DNA from 2 places in the Paenibacillus sp. OT2-17 genome. Region 2 is predicted to be linked to the other one. Evidence: riboswitches for the same ligand, from Rfam matches in the RefSeq annotation. Region 2 holds a riboswitch; the other holds the start of a gene.
What was found. Region 2 has a riboswitch for S-adenosylmethionine ahead of metA (homoserine O-acetyltransferase MetA). Riboswitches for the same ligand answer to the same signal wherever they lie in the genome.
Positions count from the first base shown of each region.

Region 1 (9,837 bases), on a different contig from region 2:
CCAGCTGGTATATCCAAAGCCAGTGGAATCGCTGAAGTGTGCGATCTGCTTGGCATTACTCTGGAGCAGGTGGTTGCCGTTGGCGACAGTCTGAATGACCTGGCTGTGATTCAAGCGGTTGGACTGGGCGTAGCAATGGGGAATGCTCAGGATACGGTTAAAGAAGCCGCTGATTTGGTCGTGGCTTCGAATAATGACGACGGCATTGTAGAAGTGATCCGTGATTATGTGCTTGTGTAATAAAATGAATAATGCAGCAGGCCGGATGAATGGACGAGAAGGAGGAGGCCCATGGACGTTGTAGGCTGGATTGTTGTTATTGTGCTGTTCATTGTGGGCATGGCCGGGGCGGTATATCCCGTATTGCCGGGGGCGCTCGCCATCTATTTTGCATTTTTTGTATACGGCTGGTTTTTCTCGTTTGCTCCATACAATGCATTGTTTTGGATTATACAAACACTAATCGTCGTTGCCCTTTTTGTTGCGGATTATGCTGTGAATGCGTGGGGTGTCAAGCGATTTGGCGGCTCGCGTCTGTCGGCGATACTGAGTACCATCGGGATTATTATCGGCCCCTTCGTTATTCCGGCATTTGGCCTGATTTTGGGACCATTTATCGGCGCTGTGCTGGGTGAACTAATTGGCAAAGCCCCGCTGGACCGAGCTATTAAAGTGGGCTTTGGCTCTGTATTAGGCCTTTTTACCAGCACCGTGATGAAAGTGATTTTGCAGCTTGCCATGATTATTGTATTCTTGATTTGGGTGTTATGACCCGAGATTCGTTTTGGTTTATTATGATTTGCAGAGACAGAATCGACATGCGGCTCCGCACCGGTGATGGCTCAGGCCATGACTGTTTGTGCGGGGCTTTTGCATGCGTGTGAACAGCAAGAAAGAAGGGAACGCATTTTGTCCAATAAAGAAACATTCCTTAAAGGTACGCTTATTTTAGCCGCTGCCGCCTTGGTGGCCAGAGTACTTGGTCTGGTACAGCGTGTTCCATTGGAGCATTTGCTCGGTTCCGTCGGGAACGCCTCGTTTACCATTGCGAACAACGCTTATTTGATGCTGCTCACAGTGGCTACGGCCGGCATCCCAAGCACGTTGAGCAAAATGGTTTCAGAACGCTATGCGCTGGATCGGCCTTCGGAAGCGCGACGTGTGTATCGTGCGGCTTTGATATTCGCGGCCGCGGCAGGCATTATCATTACAGCGCTGCTGTATTTTGGAGCGCCTTACTTTGCCGAGCATGTAGCAGGGGTTCCGCAATCCGCTTTGGCCATTCAGGCTTTGGCACCAGCATTACTGCTGTTCCCTGCCATTGCCATGATGCGTGGATACTTCCAAGGGCGCGGTAATATGACCGCAGGCGGTATTTCACAAATTGTGGAGCAGGTTGCACGGGTAGCGACCGCTATTGTACTCGCTTTTATTATTTTGAAGCTAGGTTATGGAGATCGCGAGGTTGCGGCCGGAGCCTCCTTTGGAGGTGTCATGGGAAGTCTTGGCGCTCTAGCGGTCATGTTGTACTACACGGTGAAATTGCGTCGCCAGGATCGACAGGATCGTCAAGATCAATTCCAAGAGGAAAGCTCCGCGCTACCGATGATGCGCATTTACAAAGATATTTTCAAGCTTTCCATTCCCATTGTATTGTCGTCTCTGACGGTTCCGGCGGTCAACTTTATTGATACGTCTATTGTGGTGAGACTATTGTCTGGTCAAGTGGGATTGGATCAGGCGACTACTCAGTTGGGTTATCTAGGCTCTCGGGCACAGAGTGTGGCGGGAATTCCGCCGATTTTGGCCATTGCGCTCAGCCAATCGCTTATTCCGATCATTTCAGCGGCATTTGCCCGTAAGGATGAGCAGCATTTACAAAATCAGATGACGCTGGCCTTGCGTATCTCTATTTTGACTGGGATGCTGATTGTGCTGGCTTTATGTGTAACCGCCTATTCTATTAATGGTTTACTGTTTAGCTCGCTTGGAGGCAGTGGTATCATCGCTGTTCTGACACTCGGAACGATATTCCAGATTACGATGATGACTTCTAATTCGATACTGATCGGTATGGGCAAGCCGCGTATTTCAATGGTTAATGTCATGGTCGGTATCGTCGTCAAGTTTGCAGCGAGCTGGCTGCTGGCTGGTTGGCTTGGAATTTATGGGATCATTGCTGCAACCGGATTATGTTTCCTCGTGATCACGTTGCTGAATTTGCGTGTGCTTAAAGGGATCGTCTCCTTTTCCATCATGGGCCGTCGCTGGGCAGGGTTCTTAACCGCAGTCGTCGTCTCGGGAGCTATCGGATACGGTGTAAATGAAGCCTGTATTCTGCTGGTGCATCTGATGCCTGCGCGTGTGGCCTTCTTGATCGCGTGCTGCATTGCCGGGACAGCTGTACTGGTATGCTACTTGTTGTTGCTGGTTGTACTGCGCGTATTGCGAAGGGACGAGCTGGGCAACTATCCGCGTATGTTGCAAAAGGTACTGCGTCCGTTAATGCGTCTACAGCGTGAGTCCACAGGACAACGAGGCTAAAAGAGTCCCCCAGTCTTTCAGTGGAAAGGTTGCAAGCTGTTATGGGCAACGTGGGCCATTGCTGTTTTTTGGATGCCATGACGATGCTCATGGCGCATGGCAAATAACAGCGGTCGCCTTGGTTCGCTGAGATGTCCAAGTGTGGAGCCGTCCTGAAACCAGTCATACCGGGGGATTGGATCATAAGCTGTATCGGACCAGACGGCGTTCAGCTCCGGACTGTACAGACGTTGTCCTGGCGGTAGCCATTCATGTGCTAAAAGCGTTGCACTTTCATCTGGAGAGTGCAGCGCTTTTTGTTCATTCGGTGTGAACAATCCGGGCCAATAGTCGCTGCGTGAACCTGTATGCGGCACACTGTTAGCGAATGCGGATACCTGGTCCAGCACCTGCTGATGGCCAAAGAGCATAGCATAGAGACTTTTACCAAAGCCGATCCGCTCGTCCAAATGGCCGAAACGCTCCATCACTAGTCCAGCAAGTCCACCGTTCAGCCCAAGTGGAAATATAACCTGATTAAGCTGGAGCCAGTCATGCAAATAAAAGCCCGGCTTGTGTGTCACGAATTTTTGAAAATACGGATCTTTTACCACACGTCCTTCAATATAGTTTTGTTCATTAATGATGAGCGCCACAGTCAACAGAGAGCTATCCCGCCAAGCCCAGAAGCGTTCCCAAAAGGGCTTCATGAATGGCGAAACGTGAAAATAAGGCAACAAGTGAAAGCAACTCCGACCCAAATGACGGCTGTGCATATAAAGTTGCAACTGCGGATAAGCGTCTTGAAAAATAAGGGCGTTACAGCGCTCCAGTAGCCGATACAGCCATTCCTTTTCCTGTTCGCCGAACAGGTTGCCAATCAGTCCCCCTTTCAGATCGGTCATATTATAGCCGCCATTACGAGAAACCAGGTGGGCCAGTAATGCCCAATGTAACTCCGGGTAGCCACGATAGCATTCAAGGTAAGCGGCAGTGCGGGTAACGTTGCTGCGATTCTCCTGTGCTGTATCGTTCTTGATCCTCTCCAGTAGCTCACAGTCTGTTTCGCATAAGGGCATATTCAGAGAAGAGGGACGCGTAGCGGGTCCGTTCACCAACATTATCGCTTCAGCTTCATTCATAGCGGCCTGTGCCGTATGATAATCCCACGCTAGTTCACGCAAGGGGGAGCGTAATTTGCGGGATTCGGTCCAAGCCGCCCGTTTGCCCTCCCAAGCTTCCTCTGCAACACGGGGAACGGAACCCAGTAACTTTAGCCCTCCTTGAAGCTGTCGAGATGCTGTATGGAGCCATTCGGTAAGAGACATGACTAAATTAACCTCCTTTCCAACTGCAAGCATCCCCGTATCCTGCCAAGTATGTTGGGTATGCTGTTAGGATGTCGACGCTTATGTGGATTCTTAAGTATATCTTTAGTATGCCTCAATGAGAGGGCTTCCAATCGGCATGTGAGTAGAATGGGGGAGTGTGCAAAAGCTTCACTTGGCGTTACAATAGAAAGTGCAATCTTTTCAGCACAAAAAGAATTTAAGGAGGAATCATCCATGCAAAAAATCGTCTCTCATGAAGACTTTAATAAGGCAATATCCACTCCGGGCGTTACGGTGGCTGTGTTTAAGGCGGACTGGTGTAAGGATTGTCATTTCATCGATCCGTTCATGCCTGATGTGGAACAACAATATGCAGATAAGCTTACATTAATTGAGATTGATGTAGAACAGGCCGAAAGCGTCAGTCAAGAGCAAAATGTATTGGGGATTCCTAGCTTTATCGCTTACAGTGAAGGGCGAGAACTGGTACGTCTGGTGAACAGACTGCGCAAATCCCGCGAAGAGATTGAGCAATTTTTGGATCGGGCTGTTGAAGTCCACGCGAGCTTAGCAAAATAACATCAAGACATTCAGAAAGCCGCTTCCTTCTCAGGGGGCGGCTTTCTCACGGACACGTTCACATTTTGTCAACAAAGCTCGTATGTCAAGGAACGATATATCAGTTATAATTACTTTAAGTGATCATTTCACAACATATAAAGTGAATAAATATTATATTTGGAAGGATACGGGTGAATTCTTTGAATAACAAAATCAGAATATTAAAATGGCTGGCACTCGTAACATGTATTGTCATGTTTTTGGCTACCTTCGGTGGAGGTGTCGTGACGCGAACGGATTCTGGTCTCGGCTGTGGCCGGGAATTCCCGCTGTGCAATGGTAAGCTGGTTCCGGCACATACGATCGCATCCCTTATTGAGTTCTCTCATCGCTCCGTCAGTGCCATGGCCGGGATTCTTTCTATCGCCTCATTTGTTGGCTTTTTGCTGTTTATGAAGCATCGGAAGGATTTGCAGCTATTCTCGCTGCTCACGCTCATGTTTGTCATCATACAAGGTGCAATGGGGGCGTTGGCTGTCGTCTTCTCCCAATCGGCTGCAGTCATGGGACTGCATTTTGGCTTTGCGCTTATCGCCTTTGCCAGTGCGACTATGATGACGTTGGGGGCCTGGCAGGAGCATGCAGATTCACGCCACACCCCGCGTCTGATTCCTGGGCCTGTCAGTCGGGGCTTTCGTAACTTTATATGGTTATCGACGATCTATACCTATATTGCTGTCTATTCAGGGGCGTTGCTTAGTCACTCGGTCATCCAGAAGGTTGTAAATATTGGGGGCTTCATATCTCCACTGCTGCTTCATCAGATTTCAGCTGGTCTGCTGTTCGTCATTATCTTGGCTGTGGGTCACTACTCATACCGTTATCACCCGAACCACCGGGATATCCGTATATTGGGTGTCGTATCGGTCTTGTTAATCTTGCTTCAAGTGGTGATTGGAATTATCTTGTTGTACGTCAACAAACCTGAAATCTACATGTTTATCGTGCTGGGACATATGCTGGTGATTGCATCGTTGTTCTCCATCTTGGCTTATCTGAGCTATCGTGTATGGCAATTGTCACCGGACCGCAAGCTTGTTCCGACCCAAGCACAACGTACCTAAGCGTTTCATAGATCATAGTCAAGCGGATTTTTGCCCAAGAGGCGTTTAAACACGTATAATAGCATATAAGAAACAAACCAGGCCCGCGAGTTTCTCGAGGGCTTGATTTGCTTAGGAGGAGTCGTCCAGTTGATCTACCAGAATTTGCGCCAATTTATTGAAGCGCTGCGTAAAGAAAATCATCTTAAAATTATAGAGGCACCTGTCGATCCTTACCTGGAGCTGGCTGAGATTCATCGAAGAGTCATTGAGGAAGAAGGGCCGGCACTTCTGTTCACGAATGTAAAAGGAACCCCGTTTCCTGTAGCCAGTAATCTGTTTGGTACAAATCGCCGTGTGGACATGGCTTTTGGTCCGCGCCCAGAGCAACTGATGGATGCGATTGTAGGAGCGACCAAAACATTGTTTCCACCTACACCCAAAGCATTGTGGAATGAACGTGGCCTGATTAAGGACATGCTAAAAGTAGGGCTAAAAACAGTATCTCATAGCGAGGCCCCTGTATTGGGAGTTCGCCGTACAGAGGCTCCGCTGGCACCACTGCCTAAAGTGACCAGTTGGCATGAGGATGGAGGGCCGTTTATTACGCTTCCACTCGTGTATACTGAGAAGCCAGGTCAGCCCAAGGATCATAATTTGGGGATGTACCGCATTCAGATTTATGATGATCAGACGACGGGCATTCACTGGCAAATTCATAAAGGCGGCGGTTTTCATTATCATGAAGCGGAACTGCGTAATGAGCCATTGCCTACGACGATTATCATCGGTGGCCCGCCTGCCCTGATTGCGTCTGCCATTGCGCCAGCACCGGAAAACTTGCCTGAGCTGTTGCTGGCTTCGCTTATTATGGGAGGCAAGCTGCCCATGACAGAAGACCCGCTCGGGGGTCACCGGATTCCAGCAGAAGCAGAATTTGCAATCAGCGGTTATGTACCGCCTCATGAACGCCGTCCGGAAGGCCCGTTTGGTGATCATTTTGGCTATTATTCATTACAGCATGATTTCCCTGTATTTCATGTCAAACATATGCATCACCGCAAGGATGCCATTTATCCGGCAACCATTGTAGGTAAGCCTCGGCAAGAAGACTACTATCTCGGTGAGTTTTTGCAACGTCTGCTGTCGCCTGCATATCCGCTTGTGATGCCTTCCGTCAAGTCCCTGTGGGCGTATGCGGAAACGGGTGTACATGCGCTAGCAGCGGCAGTGGTACGTGAAAGCTACTCCCGTGAAGCGCTTGTATCCGGTTTTACTATTTTGGGTCAAGGTCAATTGTCGTTGACTAAATTCCTGATGCTGACGGATCGAGTAATTGATTTATCTGACTTTAACCTGCTGCTGGAAACCATTCTGGAGCGATTTAATCCAGCAAGGGATTTATTTATATTCAATCACACGTCACACGATACACTCGATTACACAGGCCGCAAGCTGAATCATGGCAGTAAGGCCATCCTGATGGGGATAGGTGAGCCTGTACGTGAATTGCCTCGTGCTTATGAGGGAGGCGATCTGCCGGGAATTCGTGAAATTGAGCCCTATTGCGGAGGTTGCCTTGTCGTATCGGGTGCGTCCTTTGAGCAGGAGCCTGAGCTGGCGGCACGTGTTTTGGAGCGATTAGCAGCGGGTGAGCAAGAGTGGCCGCTCGTCTTCATTGTAGACGATGCCAAAGAAGTCGTTCGCTCTCAAGCCTCGTTCCTTTGGACGGTATTCACACGCTTTAACCCGGCTACAGATATGTACGCAGACAGCGAAGTGCGTTTGCATCATCTGAACTATAAGCTGCCGATTGTAGTGGATGCGCGTATGAAGCCGGGGTATCCAGATGAGGTGTTACCGCGTGAGGATATTGTTAAGCTTGTAGATCAACGATGGACGAGTTATTTCGCTTGACGCCCTAATTAAACCTACAGCCGGATTTTACATTTATAAGGAGGCGTAAGCATGATACGCAAGCTACTGGGTGAGCCACCACGTGTGAACAAAGGCATCCTGCTAGATGCCATGAATAGCATGTCAGCTATGTTGAACCTGCTGGAGCGGCAAATTCAGGCTGGTGGAGATCCGACCCACGATTTTCGGAAGGCGGATATTTTAACACGCGGTCTAATGTCATCTCTGGATGAACTGGAGCAGAGCCATCATGCTTCCGCCTTTTTCCGTATGAAAGTGAAAGCCGGATATGCTGAAGATATGAGTGAGGATGAAAAATCCGATTATGCGTTATATGTTTTCTTTTATAAAGATGGGTTTGTTCGGGTTTTCTCTATTTTGGATAAGCTGGGTAACTGGCTAAATGATCTGTATGATTTAAAAACAGGGCAGTATAAGGCGCACTATTCGTATTTTACCGTGTTGCGGCAGCTTAAGTATCTCAAAATGCATCCTGTATTGACCGATAATTTAATTGATATCAAGGATACTTACAACGATGCCATCAATCGGCTGCGTAAGCGTCGGAATACGGAGATACACTATATGAATACGGAAATGCAGGATGATCTCTGGCAACGACACCGAGCTTTGTATGGAAAAATCCAACTGGAGGACCTCGATCACCATTTGGAAGATTTGCAGCAGGGCTTGGAAATGGTATGTCGGTCGCTGTCAAACGCCTTTACTTATACTGCGAAACAATGGGAGAATCGGGCAGTACGCCCAAAAATATGATAGAAAATATCCTTTGACAAAGCAATGTAAACTATCTATACTGAAACCTAGTTTCAGAAAAATGCTTGAATTATGTTTTTTTATATAAACTTAACGGACAGCTAAAGCTGGAGTTTAACATATTTTTCTTATCCAGAGAGGTGGAGGGACTGGCCCGATGAAGCCCGGCAACCCGTTCTTTCCCGGTGTAATACACTGGGAGGGAACATGATGGTGCTAATTCCTACAAAACCGCTAGAGTTATAGCGATTTTGGCAGATGAGAAAAGGTTCGCAAGGTGGGGCCCTTTTCATTCTGTGAAAGGGGCTCTTTTTTGTATAAATAAATAGCGATTTTATACAATTCTGAGAGATGACAACTGGTTAAAAGGGTAAGGAAGAAGTGAAGGGGGTCGCAGCACGTTGATAGAGCTTAAGCAGTTAACCAAGCATTATGGCAAAGGCAACCGACGCGTTAATGCGCTGTCTGGGTTGGATCTTTCTATAAAGCGTGGAGAAATATTCGGAGTGATTGGTCACTCCGGGGCGGGGAAAAGTACATTGATCCGCTGTATTAATTTATTGGAACGCCCTACTTCAGGTGAAGTATGGGTAGACGGGGTAAACCTCGCTACTGTGAGTCAATCCCAGTTACAGAAGCAACGTCGAAAAATCGGAATGATTTTTCAGCATTTTAATTTGTTATCTTCGGCAACGGTGTATGACAATATTGCATTTCCTTTGCGGTTGGTAAACACTCCCAGGGAAAAGCTGGACATGAAAGTTCGTGAGCTGCTGGAACTGGTGGGTCTGGAAGAACACAGTGGAAAGTATCCGTCACAGCTCTCAGGTGGACAGAAACAGCGGGTAGGAATTGCAAGGGCGCTGGCTAGTGATCCTCATGTATTGCTGTGTGACGAAGCGACTTCTGCGCTTGATCCGCAAACGACGGGGTCTATCCTTAAATTGCTGTTGGATATTAATCAGCGCTTTAATTTAACCATCGTGCTGATTACACATGAAATGCATGTCATTCAAAGCATTTGTGATCGAGTTGGCGTCATTCATCAGGGCGACATCGTGGAGCAAGGCCCAGTGGCGGAAGTATTTTTGAAGCCACAGCACCAGGTAACCAAGGACTTTATCCAACGGGAGTCAGAACATCCCGAGGAGTTGCAAGCAGCGATTGCGGCAGCAGGTGGCGGTGAGTCGGCGCAGGTGGTACGTATCTCCTTCTTGGGCAGTAAAACATATGATGCGATTCTGTCGCGTACGGCTCGAAGCACTGGTGTTGATTTTGCGATCTTGCAGGGAACCATATCTACGATTAAAAATGTACCCTATGGACAGCTGATCGTTCGTTTTGAAGGAAACCATGAAGATATAGAGCATACGCTGCGCGAAGTGTCTGGGCAAGGACTAGATGTGGAGGTGATCGGACAATGAGCGAACTTGATTTTTCACAAGTGAGTTGGGATGAGCTAGGGAATTCTACTCTGGAAACCCTTCAGATGCTCGGAGCATCCGCATTGTTCACCCTCATTATTGGTTTGCCGCTTGGCATATTATTGTTTCTGGCGAGTCGCTCCTCGTTAACTCTGATGAAGGTGATATACATTGTATTATCATTCATCGTTAACATTTTAC
Region 1 is NZ_WUDQ01000072.1:3,819-13,655, reverse strand. It holds gene GRP75_RS11760 (Cof-type HAD-IIB family hydrolase) at 1-240, shown strand, start outside; gene GRP75_RS11755 (DUF456 domain-containing protein) at 292-771, shown strand; gene GRP75_RS11750 (putative polysaccharide biosynthesis protein) at 910-2,544, shown strand; gene GRP75_RS11745 (DUF2515 family protein) at 2,562-3,851, opposite strand; gene GRP75_RS11740 (thioredoxin family protein) at 4,089-4,433, shown strand; gene GRP75_RS11735 (COX15/CtaA family protein) at 4,607-5,539, shown strand; gene GRP75_RS11730 (UbiD family decarboxylase) at 5,669-7,435, shown strand; gene GRP75_RS11725 (Cthe_2314 family HEPN domain-containing protein) at 7,487-8,212, shown strand; SAM riboswitch class I at 8,338-8,477, shown strand; gene GRP75_RS11720 (methionine ABC transporter ATP-binding protein) at 8,614-9,636, shown strand; gene GRP75_RS11715 (methionine ABC transporter permease) at 9,633-9,837, shown strand, end outside.
Region 1: linked by a shared signal. The riboswitch ahead of GRP75_RS11720 (methionine ABC transporter ATP-binding protein) and the one ahead of metA (homoserine O-acetyltransferase MetA) in region 2 are both predicted to bind S-adenosylmethionine.

Region 2 (5,141 bases):
ATCTGGCACAGGCTTTAATGAGCTATATATTAATCCTGTCACCGCAAAAAATTATTATGGGCGGGGGAGTGATGAAGCAGGACCAACTGTTCCCGCTCATTCGTACGAAGCTTCAAGAACTTTTGAACGGATACGTACAGCATTCGAGTCTGACAACAGATATTGAGCAATATATCGTATCTCCGGGATTGGGTGACAATGCTGGATTGTGCGGTGCTCTGGCATTGGCAAAGGAAAAGCTGAATCATTAGAATTTATGGTTGACGGCACTCCAAGGTACGGTTATTATATAGGCAACAGTATAGTACGGCTCAAAAAGGGAAGCACCTTTCTTGCGAATACGCAGGATGGGTGCTTTTTTTTGCGTTTTTGTGTTGTGCGGGACTGTCTTTCAACGATATGAGGGAGGAAGAAATCATGGATATTGTATTTTTAAATCGCTTGTCCAAACGAAATGAACAGGGCTATGAGGACTTTGCTCAGGTATGGATTGGGCAGCATGAAGGGGGATGGAGTGCAGGCTGGAGCACACAGCATGTCCCGGATGAAAGTATAGACGACCTTTGGTATGAGGGCAGCTTGTGGCAGGAATTACTACATGTATACCGTCATGAGCTGGCGCTCAAAATGGCTGAGGGCTATAGGCCCTTAATCCATGGCGTATTTCATGAGCAAGAAGGATCATCAGGACGAGGACAAACGCTGCAAAAGCTGTATTGCTACAGTGATTTGTTTCCACGTGATGAAGTGTATGAGCAGTTGACGATGTGGAGACGGCAAAAGGCAGCAACGGAACGAAAAGCACCTTATTTTATCGCTACGAATCGGCTGCTTCGACTCATTAGCGTCTATCTTCCCCATACCGAAGAAGAACTGTTGGAGCTGCCTGGTATGGGTCAGGGTAAAGTGTCGCAATATGGGACGGAGCTATTGGCTATTACGACACAAAATGACCGGACCACACCATTTCCGTTGAACTGGGTAACAGAGACGCTGGAAGAAGAAGTTTTTTTGTCATGGCTATACAAGCAAAAAGAGAACCAGTACAGGCAGGAGCTGAACAAATTCAGCCTAACTAGAACGATTATCGAAGGCATTTCGGACGGTCTTTCACTGGAGCATATCGGAATGAAGACAGGTTTGCATCGTAGAGAGATGATTGAAGCTGTGGAGCATTTGGACAGGGATGGCATTGATATGGAGAAGCTGATCCGCAAGGAATTGGTGAATGTATCTAAGGAAGAGCAGGCAGCCATCTGGTCTGCTTATGAAGAGTTGGGGGATGCGCTGCTCAAGCCCGTCATGCTGAAAGTGTATGGGGAAGAAAAGGCAACCGAAACAGGACTGGATCAAATTTACGAGCGTCTGCGTCTGATCCGTATACGGTTTCGTCATCAGCAGGTACCCGACCGACATGTTGGATAATATAGAACTGATTGAATAAAGCTAAAGTATTAAAGTGCATTCAGGGTTCAACATACTAAAAAGCAGCAGCGAGTTCCACACAGGACACGGCTGCTGCTTTTTATGACCAAGCTGAAAATCGAAAAAAGTATCCAACTCGGTACTTTTCCCCCTGTTCTTTTTAAACCCAGTCTTTCTTGCGGAAAATACAGAACATACTGACACCTAATGCCACCATAATACCAATGACGACAAAATAGCCATAACGTGTATGAAGCTCAGGCATATTATCGAAGTTCATCCCATATATTCCGGTAATGACTGTCAATGGCATAAATACGGTCGTAATTGCCGTAAACACACGCATAATTTCATTGGCACGGTTGGCGATACTGGATTGATAAGCTTCTCGAAGGTTACCCATCAAGTCGCGGTAAGTTTCAAAAGTCTCCGAAATTTTCACAGCATTTTCATAAATGTCGCTGAAATATTTTTGCAATTGATCGTCGATGAGCCGCAAATCCCGTTTGTTCAGGGTATTGATGACTTCTTTTTGTGGACCCAGCACTTTTTTCAGCCACAGAATCTCACTTCGTAAGCCGATGATTTCGTTCAAATGCGACTTTTTCGTATGCATTAGAATATCTTCTTCCAGCTTCTCAATGCGGACCTCAATCCGGTCACCAACCAGAAAATAGTTGTCAACAATCAAGTCGACCAACAGATACATAAAACGGTCAGGCTGGCTGACTTCTTGCTCCCACAGCATAGGCTTGAGGGTACGAAGCTCATTTATTTTCTGCTTGGTCACCGTAATGATAAAATGGCGGCCGATAAAAATGTTCAAAGCTCGCAAAAATATTTCTTCATCATCAAAACGAATGCTATTTACAACGATAAAATAATGGCTTTCATAAATTTCAATCTTCGGACGCTGTTCTTCTTCACTCAAACAGTCTTCTACTGCAAGATCATGCATGGAAAATAAAGGCTGGAGCACTGTCAAATCATCGACATCGGCATCAATCCAATAAAAACCTTCTGCCGGTGCAGTAAGCGCCATTTCAATTTCTTCGACAGGGGTAAAAACCCCGTTGTTGACCAAACGGATTTTCATATATGTCACTCCTTATGCTCCGTCGTAACGGAAATACGTTTACCTTAAGCATAAGGAATGGACTCAGTTAGCCAGTTAGCCGGTGCGGGTAAGCGTGCACTCCCATCAAAAGCCGGAGGCTTTTGGAGCATGCAGAGCCTGGCGTCCCGTCTTTCGGCAAGCTGAAGTCATTCCTATGCTGTTGTTCAGGGATCGCCGCCTATTCGGACTCGGGTCGCCTTCCATTCCGGATTCACCTCTCAAATGTTCTTTTTTAGATTGCCACAGTATCGCAGGAAACACTCAAATCTGCACTACTGCTCCATATTTTTGCCTAATAGCACTTGTATAGTATAACGCTCGGCCTACGGCCTTTCAAGCGCAAAATCATGGGCTAAATCAACAGTAGTGGCAAGAGCTTCAACGATAGGAGGGATATGATTTAACCTATGGAAAAGGTAGACAAAATGTGAATGCAGGGTACAAATTTAAAAGTCCCATCTTGACGAAGCCCAGCCGATGCATTAAAGTGAACAACAAGAACTTTGTGAACCTAAAATGAATATAGCGAAATCTTATCAAGAGCAGGTGGAGGGACTAGCCCGATGATACCCGGCAACCGGCGATTTTAATCGCACGGTGCTAATTCTTGCAGGACGCGCGCTTTGTACAAAGAGCGTTGCCCTGACAGATGAGAGAGGCGCATATGGATACAAATATGACCTTTCTCTAACCTGAGAAAGGTCTTTTTATTATATGCCCGGCATCTCAACAAGACGATTTTCGCAAAACTTACCGAACAAGGAGTGAGTTTACATGCCGATTAAAATCCCAGACACGCTACCTGCCAAGGAAGTGCTCGAGGGCGAAAATATTTTCGTAATGGATGAAAGCTTGGCTTATCATCAGGATATTCGTCCGTTGCGTATCGCCATTTTGAATTTAATGCCTACAAAGGAGACGACGGAAACCCAACTGTTGCGCTTGGTAGGCAATACGCCGCTGCAAGTGGACGTCACGCTGGTGCACATGAAATCTCATGTATCCAAAAATACATCGCAAGAATATTTGAACATGTTCTATAAAACGTTTGACGAGATCAAGAACAGTCGTTTTGACGGCATGGTTATTACAGGAGCCCCGGTTGAACAGCTTGAGTTTGAGGATGTGAACTACTGGGAGGAGATCCAGCAAATCTTTGAATGGACGAAAACGAATGTAACTTCGACCATGCATATCTGTTGGGCCTCACAGGCAGGCTTATACCATCATTTCGATGTCCCTAAATACGGGCTCGACTACAAATGCTTTGGCGTATTTCCACACACCGTGATTAAACCTAAAGTAAAATTGCTACGCGGCTTTGATGAATTGTTTTATGCTCCTCACTCCCGACATACGGAGGTTCGGCGGGAAGATATTGATCATATTGCCGAATTAGAAGTTTTATCCGAATCCGAGGAAGCTGGAGTGTACCTCGTAGCCACGCTTGACGGTAAACAAATTTTTGTAACTGGGCACTCTGAATATGACCCGCTTTCCCTGAAATGGGAATACGACCGCGATGTGGCCAAAGGAATGGATATTGAAGTCCCCAAAAATTATTTTCCTAATGATGATCCCAAGCGCACACCACCCTCAATCTGGCGGGCACACGCCAATTTATTATTCTCGAATTGGCTGAACTATTATGTATACCAAGAAACACCTTACGATATCGGGCCCCAGATTTAAAAAGGGGCTTGTAGTTTACCCTTGTACAGTACCACCTTGCAGTAGCGCAGCAGTATAGTCTTTGACATCCATTTTTGCAGGATTTGTTATAGCACCCACTATGGAAGTTAACAGGAGGATTCATATGAGTGAGAAACAGTGGAAAATCGAAAGCAGATTGGCACAAATCGGTTCAGTAGAGGAGCCAGTAACCGGGGCTGTTAATTACCCGATTTACCAATCTACGGCGTTCCGCCATCCCCGTCTAGGTCAAAGCACAGGATTTGATTACATTCGGACGATCAATCCTACGCGAAAGGTACTGGAAGAGGCTTCTGCTGCACTTGAATCGGGTGATGCAGGTTTTGCATGTAGCTCAGGTATGGCGGCGCTGCAAACGGTATTTGCATTGTTTGGACAGGGAGATCACCTCATTGTATCGCTGGATCTGTATGGCGGGACATATCGCTTGCTGGAGCGTATTTTATCTAAATTTGGTGTAACAGCAAGTTATGTGGATACGAATGATCTTGAAGCACTCGAACAGTCATGTCGACCGAATACCAAAGCTGTATTCATAGAAACACCTACAAATCCGTTAATGATGATCACTGATATTCGAGCGGTTGCCGAGTGGGCATCACAACATCAGTTGCTTACCATTGTAGATAATACGCTGCTAACCCCATATTTCCAGCGGCCATTGGAGCTGGGCGCGGATATTGTGGTACATAGCGCAACCAAATATTTGGGCGGACACAACGATGTGCTGGCAGGGTTGATCGTAACCAAAGGCAAAGAGCTGTCGGCTGAAATTTCCTTCCTGCACAATTCCATAGGGGCCGTGCTTTCCCCGAGCGACTGCTATCAGTTGATGAAGGGGATGAAGACGTTAGCGCTGCGTATGGACCGACATCAGCATAATGCA
Region 2 is NZ_WUDQ01000220.1:486-5,626, reverse strand. It holds partial or broken gene GRP75_RS17835 (ROK family protein) at 1-251, shown strand, start outside; gene GRP75_RS17830 (HRDC domain-containing protein) at 418-1,425, shown strand; gene corA (magnesium/cobalt transporter CorA) at 1,586-2,521, opposite strand; SAM riboswitch class I at 3,073-3,198, shown strand; gene metA (homoserine O-acetyltransferase MetA) at 3,317-4,234, shown strand; gene GRP75_RS17815 (PLP-dependent transferase) at 4,359-5,141, shown strand, end outside.